Regions from separate parts of the Pseudomonas sp. NPDC089554 genome, predicted to be linked through region 2. Evidence: riboswitches for the same ligand, from Rfam matches in the RefSeq annotation. Region 2 holds a riboswitch; each other region holds the start of a gene.
The links. Region 2 has a riboswitch for cobalamin ahead of cobW (cobalamin biosynthesis protein CobW). Riboswitches for the same ligand answer to the same signal wherever they lie in the genome.
Positions count from the first base shown of each region.

Region 1 (4,630 bases), on a different contig from region 2:
GCCAGCAACTGAAGGAGGCCCTCAATGAGCGCCCTGACCTCACCCGCTGATCACGGCGTGATCCTGATCGTCGACGACACCCCGGACAACCTCGCGCTGCTCTCCGATGCCCTGGACGCTGCTGGCTACATGGTTTTGGTGGCCCTGGACGGCAGCAGTGCGCTGAGCCGCCTGCAACGCAGGCGCCCCGACCTGATCCTGCTCGACGCCATGATGCCCGGGCTCGACGGTTTCGAAACCTGCCGACGCATCAAGCAGCAGCCCGACACGGCCGACATTCCGGTGCTATTCATGACCGCGCTGACCGACAGCGAGCATGTGGTGGAAGGGTTCGAGGCCGGTGCCATCGACTATGTCACCAAGCCAATCCAGTGCACCGAAGTGCTCGCCCGGGTAGCCTCACACCTGCGCACCGCACGCATCCTGCAGGCGGCGCGGCAAGCCTCGCAACCCATCGGCCTGGACCATGCCCCGGCCTACGGCACGCTGTCGCGCCGCTTCCAGCTCACCGAGCGCGAGGTCGAAGTGTTGCGCTGGGTGAGCTGCGGCAAGACCAACAAGGACATCGCCGATATCTTGCAACTCAGCCCACGCACGGTGAACAAGCACTTGGAGCATGTGTTCATCAAGCTGGGGGTCGAGACCCGTACGGCGGCTATGTCAGTGGCGCTGGCGGCGATGGCAGAACGGGTGTGATTCGACCGCTGATGCCGCGTCTATTGCCCCACCACTTCCAACACGAACGCCAGGAACGCTCGAACTTTGGCCGGCGGGTTGTGCCGCGACGGGTACAACGCATACAACGGAAACACTTCATCCGGCCAATCGGCGAACAACTCCACCAGACGACCTTCAGCCAGCAACAGTTCCGAGCCCAGCGCCATTACCTGGGCCACGCCATACCCAGCCAGGCAGGTGCTGTGCAAACTGCCGGCATCGTTGACCAGCAGTTGCCCGCGTGTGTCGACCTCGACGCGCTCTTGGGCGCGGTGAAACTCCCAGGGAAACGGACGACCACTCTGCGGATCGCGAAACTGGATGCAACGATGCTCGGTCAGTTCAGCAGGCGTGCGTGGCCAACCGAAGCGCTTGAGGTAGGCCGGTGCCGCCACCGTGAGAATGCGGGTATCAAGCAGCTTGCGCGCCACTAGGCTGGAGGCCCGCGGTTCGCCGAAGCGCACGGCTAGGTCGAAACCGTCCGCGACCATGTCGCCAAGACGATCGCGGGTGATCAGCTCGAGTTCCAGCTGCGGGTGCGCATCGAGAAACCCTCCGAGCGCGGGCCCTAGCATCAGGCGAGCGAAGAACGGGTCGACATTGACCCGCAGGCGCCCACGCACAACCTGCGCCCCTGCGGTCACCGAGGTAGCCGCCTCATCCAGCGCTGCCAGCAACGGCACTACCTGTTCGTACAGGCGTCGGCCTTCATCAGTCAGCGTGACCGAACGCGTGGTGCGGTCGAACAGACGAATACCCAGTCGCTTTTCCAACCGTGCCAGTGCGCGGCTGATCCCTGGTTGCGACATGTCCATGACATCGCCGGCAGCCGCAAAGCTGCCGCTGTCGGCAATGGCCACGAATACGCTCATGCCGTTGAGGCTGCGTTCATCAAAGCCCATATTTATGCCGTTATGTCATTTATTAAATGACAGTGATGTTATCGATTAATCAATTGCTGCACCACACACTGGCTCTCATCGCGGCACTGCGCCGCGCTCAATCGGAGCCCCTCTATGTACGTCATCACTGGTATCACCGGCCAAGTCGCCAGCACCGTCGCTCGCAACCTGCTCGCCGCAGGCAAGGAGGTGCGCGCCGTGGTGCGCGATGCTGCCAAGGGCGAGTCCTGGCTGGCGGAAGGCTGCCGCGTAGCGATTGCCGACATGCATGACCGCCCCGCTCTGATCCAGGCATTTTCCGGTGCCGAGGGTGTTTTCGTGCTGTTGCCACCGAACTTCGACCCTAGCCCCGACTACCCTGAAACCCGTGCCATCATTGCCAACCTGCACGCAGCATTGCGTACCTGCGCTCCCCGCAAGGTTGTGTGCCTGTCGACCATCGGCGCCCAGGCCGACCAGCCCAACCTGCTGTCGCAACTCGGCGAGATGGAACGCCAGCTGGGGCAGTTGCCGATACCGGTGACATTCCTGCGCGCTGGCTGGTTCATGGAAAACAGCCTGTGGGATATCGCCCCGGCCCGTGACGAAGGCGTACTGCACAGCTTCCTGCAACCGCTGGACAAACCGGTGTCAATGGTCGCCACGGCCGATATCGGCCGCACGGCAGCGGCATTGTTGCAAGAAGACTGGCACGGCGTGCGCGTGATCGAACTGGAAGGCCCGCAGCGCATCACCCCGCTGGAGCTGGCCAGTACCCTAGGCCGCCTGCTGGGTCGCGAGGTGAAGGCCCAAGCCGTGCCGCGTCAGGCCTGGGAACAGTTGTTTCGCGACCAGGGCATGCATAACCCGCTACCGCGCATGCAAATGCTCGACGGCTTCAACCAGGGTTGGATCGACTTCGCAGGTACACCGCGCCGGGGCAGCACTGCACTAGAGACGGTACTGGCCGGGTTGGTCGAACGTAAGGTTTGAATGCGTCGAGGGCCACTCCGGTTGACGCTTTCCCCCATAAATGCTCAGATGCGCCCCTTGTTCCAGGTGTCCCCTGCCGCCGTGCAGGGGATTAAACGGGAAGCCGGTGCCTCGCCTTGCGAGTAGTCCGGCGCTGCCCCCGCAACGGTAAGCGAGCGATGCATTCGATACACCACTGTGCCAGCCGGCATGGGAAGGTGAATGCCTCATGCCCCTCGCAAGCCCGGAGACCGGCCTGGTACAGCAATTGGCAACTCCCGCGGTGGGCGGGCGCGGGCCGGTGTTCGCGGCATACCCTTGCCATCGAGCCCTCCAGCGCGTCCTCCGTTCGGGTCGAACTCACCTTGCAACGGTCGCAACGCCATGTCCTCCCTTACTTTGCGCATCGAAGACCTGCACTGGGCACCCGGCCCGGGCCAGGCAACGCTGCTCGAAGGCATCGACCTTGCCGTCGGCGCTGGCGAATTCGTCGGCCTGATCGGCCCCAACGGCAGTGGCAAGACCAGCCTGCTGCGCTGCGCCTACCGCTTCAACCGCCCGCACCAGGGGCGCGTGGCACTCGCTGGCGAAGATATCTGGCAGCGCCCACCGCGCTGGGCTGCCCAGCGCATTGCAGTGATGCTGCAAGAGTTTCCCGAAGACTTCGGCCTGAGCGTGCGCGATGTCGTGGCCATGGGCCGCACGCCACACCTGGGGTGGCTGGAAGGCGACCGCGAGCCAGGCCTGGTCGATAGCACCCTGGCCCGACTGCAACTGGACACCCTGGCCGACCAGGCTTTCACACGTCTGTCTGGCGGCGAGAAGCAACGGGTGCTGCTGGCCCGGGCGCTGGTGCAGCAACCCCAGCTGCTGATTCTCGACGAGCCGACCAACCACCTCGACCCACGTTTCCAGCTCGCGCTGCTGCAACAACTGCGCGGCACCGGCCTGAGCCTGCTGGCCAGCTTCCACGACCTGAACCTGGCGGCGGCCTTCTGCGACCGCCTGTACGTCATCGACGCCGGGCGCATCGTCGCCCACGGCACGCCGCACCAGGTGCTGACCGAACACTGCCTGGCCGAGGTGTTCGGCGTGCAGGCGCTGGTCGACCGCCACCCGCTGGCCTCCCACCCACGCATTACCTGGATCACCCCCGCATGAAAGCCCTGCTCCCCTGCCTGGCCCTGATGGCCGCCCTGCCCCTCGCCGCTCAGGCCAGCAACTACCCGCTGACCGTGCGCAGTTGCGAACGCGACGTCACCTTCACCCAGGCGCCGACCCGCGCGGTCAGCCACGACATCAACCTCACTGGCATGCTCCTGGCCCTGGGCCTGCGCGAGCACATGGTCGGCTACAGCGGTATCAGCGGCTGGAAGACCCTAGACCCGGCGCTGCGCAAGGCCTTGGAGGGCCTGCCGGAAATCGCCCCGCGTTATGCCTCGGTGGAGAACCTGCTGGAGGTGAACGCCGACCTGCTGTTCGCCGGCTGGAACTACGGCATGCGTATTGGCGGGCCGGTCACGCCGCAGACCCTGGCGCCGTTCGACATCCCGGTGTACGAACTGAGCGAATCCTGTTCGTGGATCATGCCGCAACGTTCGGCAAGCCTCGAGGATCTGTACCGTGACCTGGACAACCTCGGGCGCATCTTCGACGTGCGCGAACGCGCGCAGGCGCTGGTCGCCCAACTACGCCAGCGGGTCGAGCAGGTGAGTAAGGCGCTGGCCAAGACCGCCGAGCGGCCACGAGTGTTCCTCTACGACAGCGGTGAAGACCGCCCCACCACCTCCGGGCGCCTGGGCATGCCGCAGGCGCTGATCGCCACGGCCGGTGGCGACAATGTGATGGCCGACGTGGCGGCCAGCTGGACCCAGGTTGGCTGGGAAAGCGTGGTAGAGCGCGACCCCGAGGTGATCGTGATCGTCGACTACGGCCCCACCAGTTGGCAGCAGAAGCGTGACTTCCTGTTGCAGCACCCCGCCCTGGGCGGCGTCGAGGCCATTCGCAAGCAGCGCTTCGTGGTGCTGTCATATCTGCAAGTAACGCCGTCGGTGGAGAAC
Region 1 is NZ_JBNNVR010000019.1:35,247-39,876, forward strand. It holds gene ACQKPE_RS08560 (ATP-binding protein) at 1-50, shown strand, start outside; gene ACQKPE_RS08565 (response regulator) at 25-696, shown strand; gene ACQKPE_RS08570 (LysR substrate-binding domain-containing protein) at 717-1,619, opposite strand; gene ACQKPE_RS08575 (NmrA family NAD(P)-binding protein) at 1,734-2,591, shown strand; cobalamin riboswitch at 2,639-2,844, shown strand; gene ACQKPE_RS08580 (ABC transporter ATP-binding protein) at 2,955-3,731, shown strand; gene ACQKPE_RS08585 (ABC transporter substrate-binding protein) at 3,728-4,630, shown strand, end outside.
Region 1: another riboswitch for cobalamin. It lies ahead of ACQKPE_RS08580 (ABC transporter ATP-binding protein); the one in region 2 lies ahead of cobW (cobalamin biosynthesis protein CobW).

Region 2 (4,630 bases):
AGCAGGGCCAGGCCGGCGGCGGTGGCGGCGGCGGTGCCGACCCACCAGGTCTGGCGTTGGCCCAGGTCGGCGGCGGCGGTACCGGGCAGCTCCGGTGGCAACCCGAGGGTCGGCGCCAGGCAGAATACTGCGAAACCGGCCAGGCCCCAGAGTGCGCCGGTGCTGACCCGGCCGGGCTCGCGCAGGCTGTACAGGGCGGCGAGGATCAGGGCGAAGCCTACGGCGACGACCAGGTTGCCGCCGGTGGTGGAGAGGATGCGCTGCCAGCCGTCTTCCGGCGACCAAGCCTCTTCGCTGTGCTCGTGGGTGTGGGCGGCCGTTGCTTCGCCCGCATGGTCATGCTGTTCGGTAGCGGGGCCTGCGCTTTCGTAGGTTTCTGCCTGAAGAATCAGCGGGGCGACCCAGAAGCTTTGCAGCAGGGTCAGCAACAGGGCGGCGAGCAGGCCGCTGAAGCCGGCGGTGCGGGCGATTCGCGAGATCATGGGCGGGCTACTCAGTGGCAGGGGAAGGCGGCGCTGTGGCGGGTGTCGTGGGCGGCGTTGTGCACGGCCTCGATATGCGAGAAACCGGCGAAGTAGACCAGGCACAGGCCCAGCAGGCTGGCGCCGATGGCCACTACGAGGCGCTGGCTGAGGCTGACGGGGGTGGCGATGCTGTGTTTGGCGCTGGTGATGGGCATGACGCTTTCCTCTGCTTTTTTAGCAGCGGACAAGCGCGGCGCGCCCGGGCGTGGTTGGCCCAGGGGAATGCGACAGCGCCCGCCCTCCGCGGGGTGATCATTGAGCGTTGGGCCGGTCTCCGGGCTTGCGAGGTGGGGGTGGGGTCCCTGATGGCGTCACCTTCCCATGCCTTGGCGGGGGCACAGTGGTTCAGACGCTTCACTCGCTTACCGTTGCGGGGGCAGCACCGGAGTTGTCGGGCCCTGGGTGGGGCCTGCGACGCACCGGTTTCCCGTTTCACCCCCTGATTGGGGGCACCCGAACGCAATGTGCTAGCAAATCATGAGGAAATATTTCAGTCAATTCTAATCAATGGATTGGGATTGGGATTGGGATTGGGGCGCGGGCGTTGGGTGAATATCCATTTGCTTTGGTGGCGCTCATTCACCTTTTCGCCCTTACGGCGACTTACTTTTTTTCTTGGAAAAAAGTAAGCAAAAACCGCTTGCTCCCCCATACGGCCCTACGCTGTGCTCCGGGTTCCCTCGCTCCGGCGTCTTACGGGCCTTCGCGGCCTACGACTTGCTTCGCAAGTCTACATCTCGCGACTTCGGCTACGCCGAAGGGCGCTGCGCGCCAGGGCCCTCCAGACGCCTCCGCTCGGCCTTCTGGAAGTCGCGAAGATCAAGATCAAGATCAAGATCAAGATCAAGATCAAGATCAAGATCAAGATCAAGATCAAGATCAAAAGCCAAAGCCAAAGCCAAAGCCAAAGCTAAAGCTAAAGCCGGGCAGGGGCGGGCTGGGGCGTGTGGTGCATAAATAAAGCCACTCGCCATCCCACGGTTGACCACCCGCCAACCACTGCGTAGCCTTGCCAGTTCGAGGTTCTCCGGCGCCAGCCGGAGCTAAGACGGGAACGCGGTACAAGCCGCGGCTGCCCCCGCAACTGTAAGCATCCAAAGGGCCGACATAGCCACTGCGTATCACGCGGGAAGGCGTCGTCCGACTGGCCACAGGCCGGTAGGGTGCAAGCCAGGAGACCTGCCTCGTAACGTTTTCGACTTTCAACCGGGCGGGGTGATCCGGTGACGAACGTGCCCGGCCAGCAGCGTCCGTGGCTATCGTCCTGCATGCCCGCGCCACTGCTGCCAAGGGCATCGCGACATGAAAACACTGGCCAAACTCCCCGTCACCATCGTTACCGGCTTCCTCGGCTCAGGTAAGACCACCCTGCTGCGTCACATGCTCGACAACGCCCAAGGCCGTCGCATCGCGGTGATCGTCAACGAATTCGGCGAGCTGGGTATCGACGGCGAAATCCTCAAGCAATGCAGCATCGGTTGTACCGAAGAAGAAGCCAACGGCCGCGTCTATGAACTGGCCAATGGCTGCCTGTGCTGCACCGTGCAGGAAGAGTTCTTCCCGGTCATGCGCGAACTGGTCGCACGCCGTGGCGACCTCGACCACATCCTCATCGAAACCAGCGGCCTGGCCCTGCCCAAACCCCTGGTGCAAGCTTTCCAGTGGCCGGAAATCCGCAACGCCTGCACTGTCGATGCCGTCATTACCGTGGTCGACAGCCCCGCGGTCGCCGCCGGCACCTTCGCCGCTTACCCCGACCAGGTCGACGCCCAGCGCAAGCTCGACCCCAACCTCGACCACGAATCCCCCCTGCACGAACTGTTCGCCGACCAGCTGGCCAGCGCCGACCTGGTCGTATTGAACAAGGCCGACCTGATCGACGCCGCAGGCCTTGCCAAGGTCCGTGCCGAGGTGGCCGAGGAACTGCCGCCTGCGGTCAAGGTGATCGAGGCCAGCAGCGGCCGCTTGCCGCTGGACGTGTTGCTGGGTATCGGTGCCGAGTCCGAGGTGCACATCGATGGCCGCCGCACCCATCACGACTCGCACCACGACGACGATGACCACGACGACCACGATCACGACGCCTTCGACTCCATCTCCATCGACCTGCCCGAGGCCGACGAAAGCCTGCTGCTCGATGCTCTGACCCAGCTGGTCACCGAGTTCGGCATCCTGCGCGCCAAGGGCTTCGCTGCCATCCCCGGCAAGCCGATGCGCCTGCTGATCCAAGGCGTAGGTACCCGCTTCGACAAGCACTTCGACCGCGCCTGGCGCAGCGATGAGCCGCGTATTACCCGCCTGGTGCTGATCGGCCAGGACCTCGATGCCGTGCAGCTGGAAGCGCGCCTGCGCCAAGCCCTGGGCGCCTAAGCCATGCACCTGCTGCGGACCCAGCCCGGCGGCTTCGTGCCGGACGACAGCATCGCCGACCTCGGTCAGACCCCCGCCGAACTGGTGATCCTCTGCAGCGGCGATTCACACCTGGCACTGCTCGCCGACACCGCCGAGCAGCTGCCGGACGACTTCCCCAGCCTGCGCCTGGCCAACCCCATGCAGGTGCAGAACCACGCCTCGGTCGACCTGTACGTCGACCAGGTGCTGCGCCATGCCAAGGTGATCCTGGTGTCGCTGCACGGCGGCGTCGGCTACTGGCGCTATGGCGTCGAGCAACTGGTCGAACTGGCCGCGCGCGGGGTGCAGTTGATCCTGGTGCCAGGGGATGACCGCCCCGACCCCGAGCTGACCGACCTGGGCACGGTACATGGCGAGCAGGCCGAGCGGCTGTGGCATTTCCTGCGCCAAGGTGGCAAGGCCAACGCGGTGAATCTGTTCCATTGCCTGGCCAGCCAGTACCTGGGCCGAGACTACGCCTGGGATGCGCCGCAGCCGCTGCCGCGCACCACGGTCTACCACCCGGACAAGCCCAGCGCCGTGCCCGAGGATTGGTTCGGCCAGTGGAGCGTCGGCCAGCCCGTTGCAGCGCTGCTGTTCTACCGCTCGCACCTGCAAGCCGCCAACACCGCGTTCATCGACGTGTTCTGCCAGCGGCTCCAGGCGGCGGGGCTAAACCCGCTGCCCATCGCCGTGGCCAGCCTCAAGGAGGCAGGCTGCCTTACACAGGTCGAAACCTGGCTGGATGAGGTGGGGGCCGAAGTGGTCATCAATACCACCGGTTTTGCCTTGTCCAGCCCGGAGCAGCCCAACTTGCGCCCGTTGCGCCGCGATGTTCCGGTGCTGCAAGCGATCTGCGCCCAGGACAACCAGCCCGGCTGGGAGATCAGCGAGCAAGGCCTGGGCGCGCGCGACCTGGCCATGCACATCGCCTTGCCGGAGCTGGACGGACGCATCATCACCCGGCCGGTGAGCTTCAAGGACCTGGCCTGGCGCAGCGAGCGCAGCCAGTCGGATGTAGTCTGCTATCGCGCCCACCCCGAGCGCATGGATTTCGTCGCCGAGCTGGCCCGCCGTTGGGTCGAGCTGGCGCGCCTGCCCAACGCGCAGAAACGTGTGGCCCTGGTCTTGGCCAACTACCCAACCCGCGATGGCCGCATCGGCAACGGCGTCGGTCTGGACACCCCGGCAGCTGCCTTGAATATCCTGCAAGCCCTGCAAACACAGGGCTACCCGGTGGCTGGCCTGCCGCACAGCGGCACGGCGTTGATCCAGCAATTGCTCGGCGGCGTGACTAACGACCTCGACCATCTCGACCAACGTCCCTGTGCCCAAAGCCTGAGCTTGGACGACTACCACCGCGCCTTCGCACAATTGCCCGATGCCAACCAGCGTGCGGTGCTCGAGCGCTGGGGCGCGCCCGAGCAAGACCCGATGTTCCGCGCCGGACGCATGATGGTCGCCGGCCTGCGCTACGGCCTGACCTTCGTCGGCATCCAGCCGGCACGCGGCTACCAGGTCGCCCCCAGCGCGGTGTACCACGACCCCGACCTGGTGCCACCACACGCCTACCTGGCGTTTCACTTCTGGCTGCGCAATGGCTTTGCCGCCGATGCGCTCATCCACGTCGGCAAGCACGGCAACCTGGAGTGGCTGCCGGGCAAGGGCGTCGGCTTGTCCCGCGAGTGTTGGCCGGACGCCGTGCTCGGGCCGTT
Region 2 is NZ_JBNNVR010000004.1:40,828-45,457, forward strand. It holds gene ACQKPE_RS02485 (CbtA family protein) at 1-482, opposite strand, end outside; gene ACQKPE_RS02490 (CbtB domain-containing protein) at 494-679, opposite strand; cobalamin riboswitch at 772-996, opposite strand; gene ACQKPE_RS02495 (hypothetical protein) at 1,274-1,498, opposite strand; cobalamin riboswitch at 1,528-1,725, shown strand; gene cobW (cobalamin biosynthesis protein CobW) at 1,827-2,894, shown strand; gene cobN (cobaltochelatase subunit CobN) at 2,898-4,630, shown strand, end outside.

Region 3 (4,630 bases), on a different contig from region 2:
GTCGTACTTGGCGCGCACCACGGCGGCGTTCGCCGACAGCTGCCATTGGTTGCCCAAGGCCAGCTCAAGCGTGGCTTCCAGGCCGTCGGAGGTCTGCTGGCCGGCTTGTTGTTGAGTATTGAAGACCGGGTCGTAGACCAGCAGCTTCTTCTTGACGATGTGGTACGCCGCCAGGGTCCATTCGCCACGCCCTTCCCAGAACCGCTGCTTGAGGCCCAGTTCGGTCTGCTTGGACTCGGTCAGGTCGTAGTCGATCTGCGCCGGGCTCAGGCTGATGAGGTTGTTGACCCCGTCTTCGCTGGTGGAGTACTGGCCGTACAGCGACAGGTCGTCGGTGACCGCGAACACCAGCCCCGCGCGCCAGTTGCCGCCTTGCAGGCTGCGGTCGACGCGGGTGCCGTTGACCAGGTTGTCGCGGTCGATGTGGTTCTGGTCGCGGCGCACGCCGGTGACCAGCGACAGGCGCTCGGTCAGTTGCGTGCGGTTCTCGGCGAACAGGGCGAAGGTGTGGGTGGTGGAGAGGGTTTGCGGGCGCAGCACCGACTGGCTCTGGAACCAACCTGGGGCCGGGCTCCACGGGTCGATGTAGTCGCCGCCGACATCGATGTAGGGCGAGTTGTTGTCGACGTTGAAGCGGATCTTGTTGTATTCGGCACCCACCACGGTTCTGCTGGCCATGCCGAACAGCGCGTGGTCGAAGGTGAAGCTCTGGCGGTCGCCGATCTGCTCCTGGTTGTGCTTGATCTCCAGGAAGCTTTCCCGGGCCAGTTGCTCGCGGCTTGGGTCCCAGCTGTAGTCTTCGGCGTTGCGCCAGTGGCGACGGCTCTTGATGTAGTACAGCTGGTTGCTGGCGCTGACGCTGTCGCTCAGGGTCCAGTCGGTGTTGAAGCGGGTCCATTCGTCGTGGTAGCGCTGCACGTCGTTCTGGATGTTGTAGTTCTTCTTGCGCAGGCTGTCGCGGTAATGGCCGTTGATCAGTGGCGTGCCGAAGTAGTTGGCCGGCTCCAGGTCACCGCGTTCATGGGCGAAGGTGAAGCTCAGGTCGTCGGTGGCGTCGAAGCGCAGCGCGGCGCTCAGGGCCAGGCTGCGTGAGTCGGTGCGGTCGACCCAGCCGTTGGCTTCCTGCTTGTTGAGGGTGACGCGGTAGCTCAGACGCTCGCTCAGGCTGCCGCCACTGTCCAGGCCCAGTTGCTGGCGGTCCCAGGAGCCGTAGCCCAGGCGCAGGTGGTTGCGGATCTCACCGGCAAAGGGCTTTTTCGGGATCACGTTGATCACCGCACCCGTGGCGCCTTCGCCGTAGAGCACCGAGGCCGGGCCGCGGATCACGTCGATACGCTCGACCATCCACGGGTCGACCGGGAAGGTCTGGGTGCCGGCACCGGTGTACAGGCGCGCGCCGTCGAACAGGGTCATCACCGAGGTGTGGCCGGTGAAGCCGCGGGCGGAGAGGGCGGTGTTGCCGTTGCCGGGGGTGCCGATGGAGGTAATGCCGGGGGAGCGGGTCACGGCGTCCTGTACGGTGACGTTGTTGCGCTGCTGGATTTGCTCGGCGGTGATGCTGCTGGTGCTGGCCGGGGTTTCCAGGGCGCTGAGGTTCAGGCGCGAGCCGGCCTTGGTCGGGGTGGCCAGGTCGACCTTCTGCTCGTCGAGGGTATCGGTGATGGCGGTCGAGGGCAGGGCCAGGACGCCCTTGCCAGGCTCTTCGGCCAGGGCCGGGAGCGAGACGGCGAGGCACGCCGCCAGGGTATGAAGCTTGTAGGTACGGGACATGTCGTTCCACTGTTGCAGGACGGAATGGATCCCGGTGGAAACAACGCAAAGACGAGCAACCACGCACGCAGGCGCGCACGCGAACACCGGCCTGCGCCCGCCCACCGCGGGTTTGCCAACTTGGGTTTGTGCGAAAAGTCGCCGAGCAGCGATCCTGCAAGGCGAAAACAGGCGAGGAACGGTCGGAGTCGCGCTCGACTTGACTGGTTGTCAATGAGCATTCCGAGCCTGTTTTCAACGCAGCAGGATCGCTGCGCAGGCACTTTTCGTACAAAGCCGAAGCTTCAGGCCGGTCTCCGGGCTTACGAGGGTCATGAAGCCTTCACCTTCCCATGCTTGCGCACAGTGGTGTGTCGAAGGGTTCGCTCGCTTACCGTTGCGGGGGCAGCGCCGGACTGGTCATGAAGACGCACCGGCTTCCCGTTTCACCCTGCGCACGGCGGCGCAGGACACCTGAAACTGGCGCGCATATGACCATCGAACAGGTGGGTAGTCAATCGTTTGAATAGGTAAAAGGAATGCAGATGGGGCGAGTGATGGCTTATCGCCCACGTCGGCGCGATACCCGCGCCTCGATATTCTTGCGCCCGATCAGCAGTGGCGGTTTTTCAACCACCGGCTCATCGGCCAGCCACTTGTACATCACCAGGCAGTCCACCAACCCCAGGCGGGCATGGCGATACGCCTTGGGCAGGCGCCCGACCGTCTCGAAGCCGAGCTTGCTCCACAGCGCCACCGCCGCTTCGTTGCTGGCCACCACCGAGTTGAACTGCAAGGCCAGGAAGCCTTCCTGGCGCGCCAGCTTCTGCGAGTGCTCGCACATCAGCCGCGCCACGCCGCGCCCGCGCGCCGCCTCGCAGACCATGTAGCCGCAGTTGCCGACATGGGCGCCGGGGCCAGCGGCATTGGCCTTGAGGTAGTAGCTGCCGAGCAGCTCGCCATCTTGCTCGGCCACCAGCGTGTGCAACGGCAGCTCCAGCCACAGCTGGCGCGCCTGCTCGAGGTTCAGGTCGGGGTCGTAGGCGTAGGTTTCACGGGCCTGGGCAATGGCCTGGAAGGTTGGCCAGAAGCGCTCGAAGTCGTCCATGGCCATGGGGCGAATGTGAATCATGCGGGTACCTGTGCGGGGAGGGCGCCAGTCTGGGTGTTGCGCCGCCACCGTGCAAGGCTGGCGGCGCCAGGGCATTCACGCGTCGGGCTTGCCCACGGCATCCAGCACTCGTGCCGAATAGACCAGCGCGGCACCGGCGTTCACGGCAATCGCCACGCCCAGCGCCTCGGCGATTTCCTCGCGGGTGGCGCCATGCTTGACGGCTTGTTTGGAATGCACCGCGATGCAGCCGTCGCAGCGGGTGGTAACAGCCACTGCCAGGGAGATAAGTTCGCGGGTCTTGGCGTCGAGGTGGTTGGTCTTGGCGCCGGCGCCGCTGGCGGTTGCATAGCCAGCGACGGTGTCGGGGGAGAGGTGCTTGAGGTCGCCGATACCGGCCATCAGCTGCTTACGGTAGGCGTCCCAGTCCATCATGCTCATTGTCTTCACCTGGTCAGGTTGGTAGGAGCGCCCAGGCTACACGAAGATTCAGATATAGATGAACACCAGCACCAAGCCAGCCACCACGGCCCACTTTTCCAGGTAGTAGCGGGTGCGGTTGCGTTTCTTCATCGCCTTGCCGCGTTCGCGGATCTTGTAGATGCGGGTGAACAGGCGGTTGATGCCGCCGGTTTTGTCGTTGGCGTCGTTCGGCGCTGCAGCGGCGGCCATCACGTTGCGGCTGAACCAGCGGTTGAAGGCGGTGGCCCAACGGTACTTGAGCGGGCGTTCGATGTCGCAGAACAGGATGATGCGGTTGTGCTCGGTGGTGTTGGCGGCGTAGTGGATGTAGGTCTCGTCGAACACCACCGCCTCGCCGTCGCGCCAGGCGTACTTCTCGCCGTCCACATTGATGTAGCAGCCATCATCGTTAGGTGTGTCCAGGCCCAGGTGGTAGCGATAGGAGCCGGCATAGGGGTCGCGGTGACGCACCAGCTTGGCGCCTGGCGGCAGGGTGGCGAACATCGCTGCCTTGACGGTGCCGATGCCTTGCAGCAACTCGGTGGTGCGTGGGCACAGGGTCATCGCCGAAGGGTGGCTCTCGCCGTACCACTTCAGGTAGAAGCGCTTCCAGCCGGTCTTGAAGAACGAATTGAAACCGACGTCGTCATAGTTGTCAGACTTCTTGATTTCGCCCGCATGCAGCAGGTGCTGCGCTTCTTCGCGGATTTCCTGCCAATGGTCCTTGAGCGGTTGCAGCTCGGGGAACGCCTCGACCGGCAGGTAAGGCTTGGCCGGGTGGCGGGAGAACAGGTAGAGGAAGCTGTTGACCGGGGCCAGGAAGCTGGAGTGGTCGCCCAGTTGGCGGGTGAGTTTGTGGCGCACGCGGCCGCGCAGGTGCACATAGGCGATCGAGAGGGCGAAAATCAGTACGAGTGCAATTTTCATGGACGGATACTTGTCGAAAATGGCCATGCGCCATGGCCTGAGCTCGCCAGCATAAACAATCATCGCCGTGCTTTGAACATATTGTTACGTTGAGCGCGAGCGACGGCGCAAACGTTTTATCCGCCCAGGAGATCCCATGCCCCAGGACGCACGCCCCAGCGGCGCCCCTTTCAAGCGGCTGTTCTTCGCCCTGTCGATCGGCGAGACCCAGCGCCGCGCCGTCGCCCAATGGCGGCGCGGCTTGAACCTGCGCAGCGGCAAGCCGGTGCCGACGGAAAACTTCCATGTGACCTTGCTGTTCCTCGGCGATGTCGACCCCATCCAGGTGCCCGCATTGTGCGCGGCCGTTGACCAGGTCAAGCGCCCCGGCGCACCGCTGCG
Region 3 is NZ_JBNNVR010000013.1:41,630-46,259, forward strand. It holds gene ACQKPE_RS06455 (TonB-dependent receptor) at 1-1,770, opposite strand, end outside; cobalamin riboswitch at 2,041-2,242, opposite strand; gene ACQKPE_RS06460 (N-acetyltransferase family protein) at 2,312-2,881, opposite strand; gene ACQKPE_RS06465 (carboxymuconolactone decarboxylase family protein) at 2,957-3,301, opposite strand; gene lpxO (lipid A hydroxylase LpxO) at 3,350-4,249, opposite strand; gene thpR (RNA 2',3'-cyclic phosphodiesterase) at 4,386-4,630, shown strand, end outside.
Region 3: another riboswitch for cobalamin. It lies ahead of ACQKPE_RS06455 (TonB-dependent receptor); the one in region 2 lies ahead of cobW (cobalamin biosynthesis protein CobW).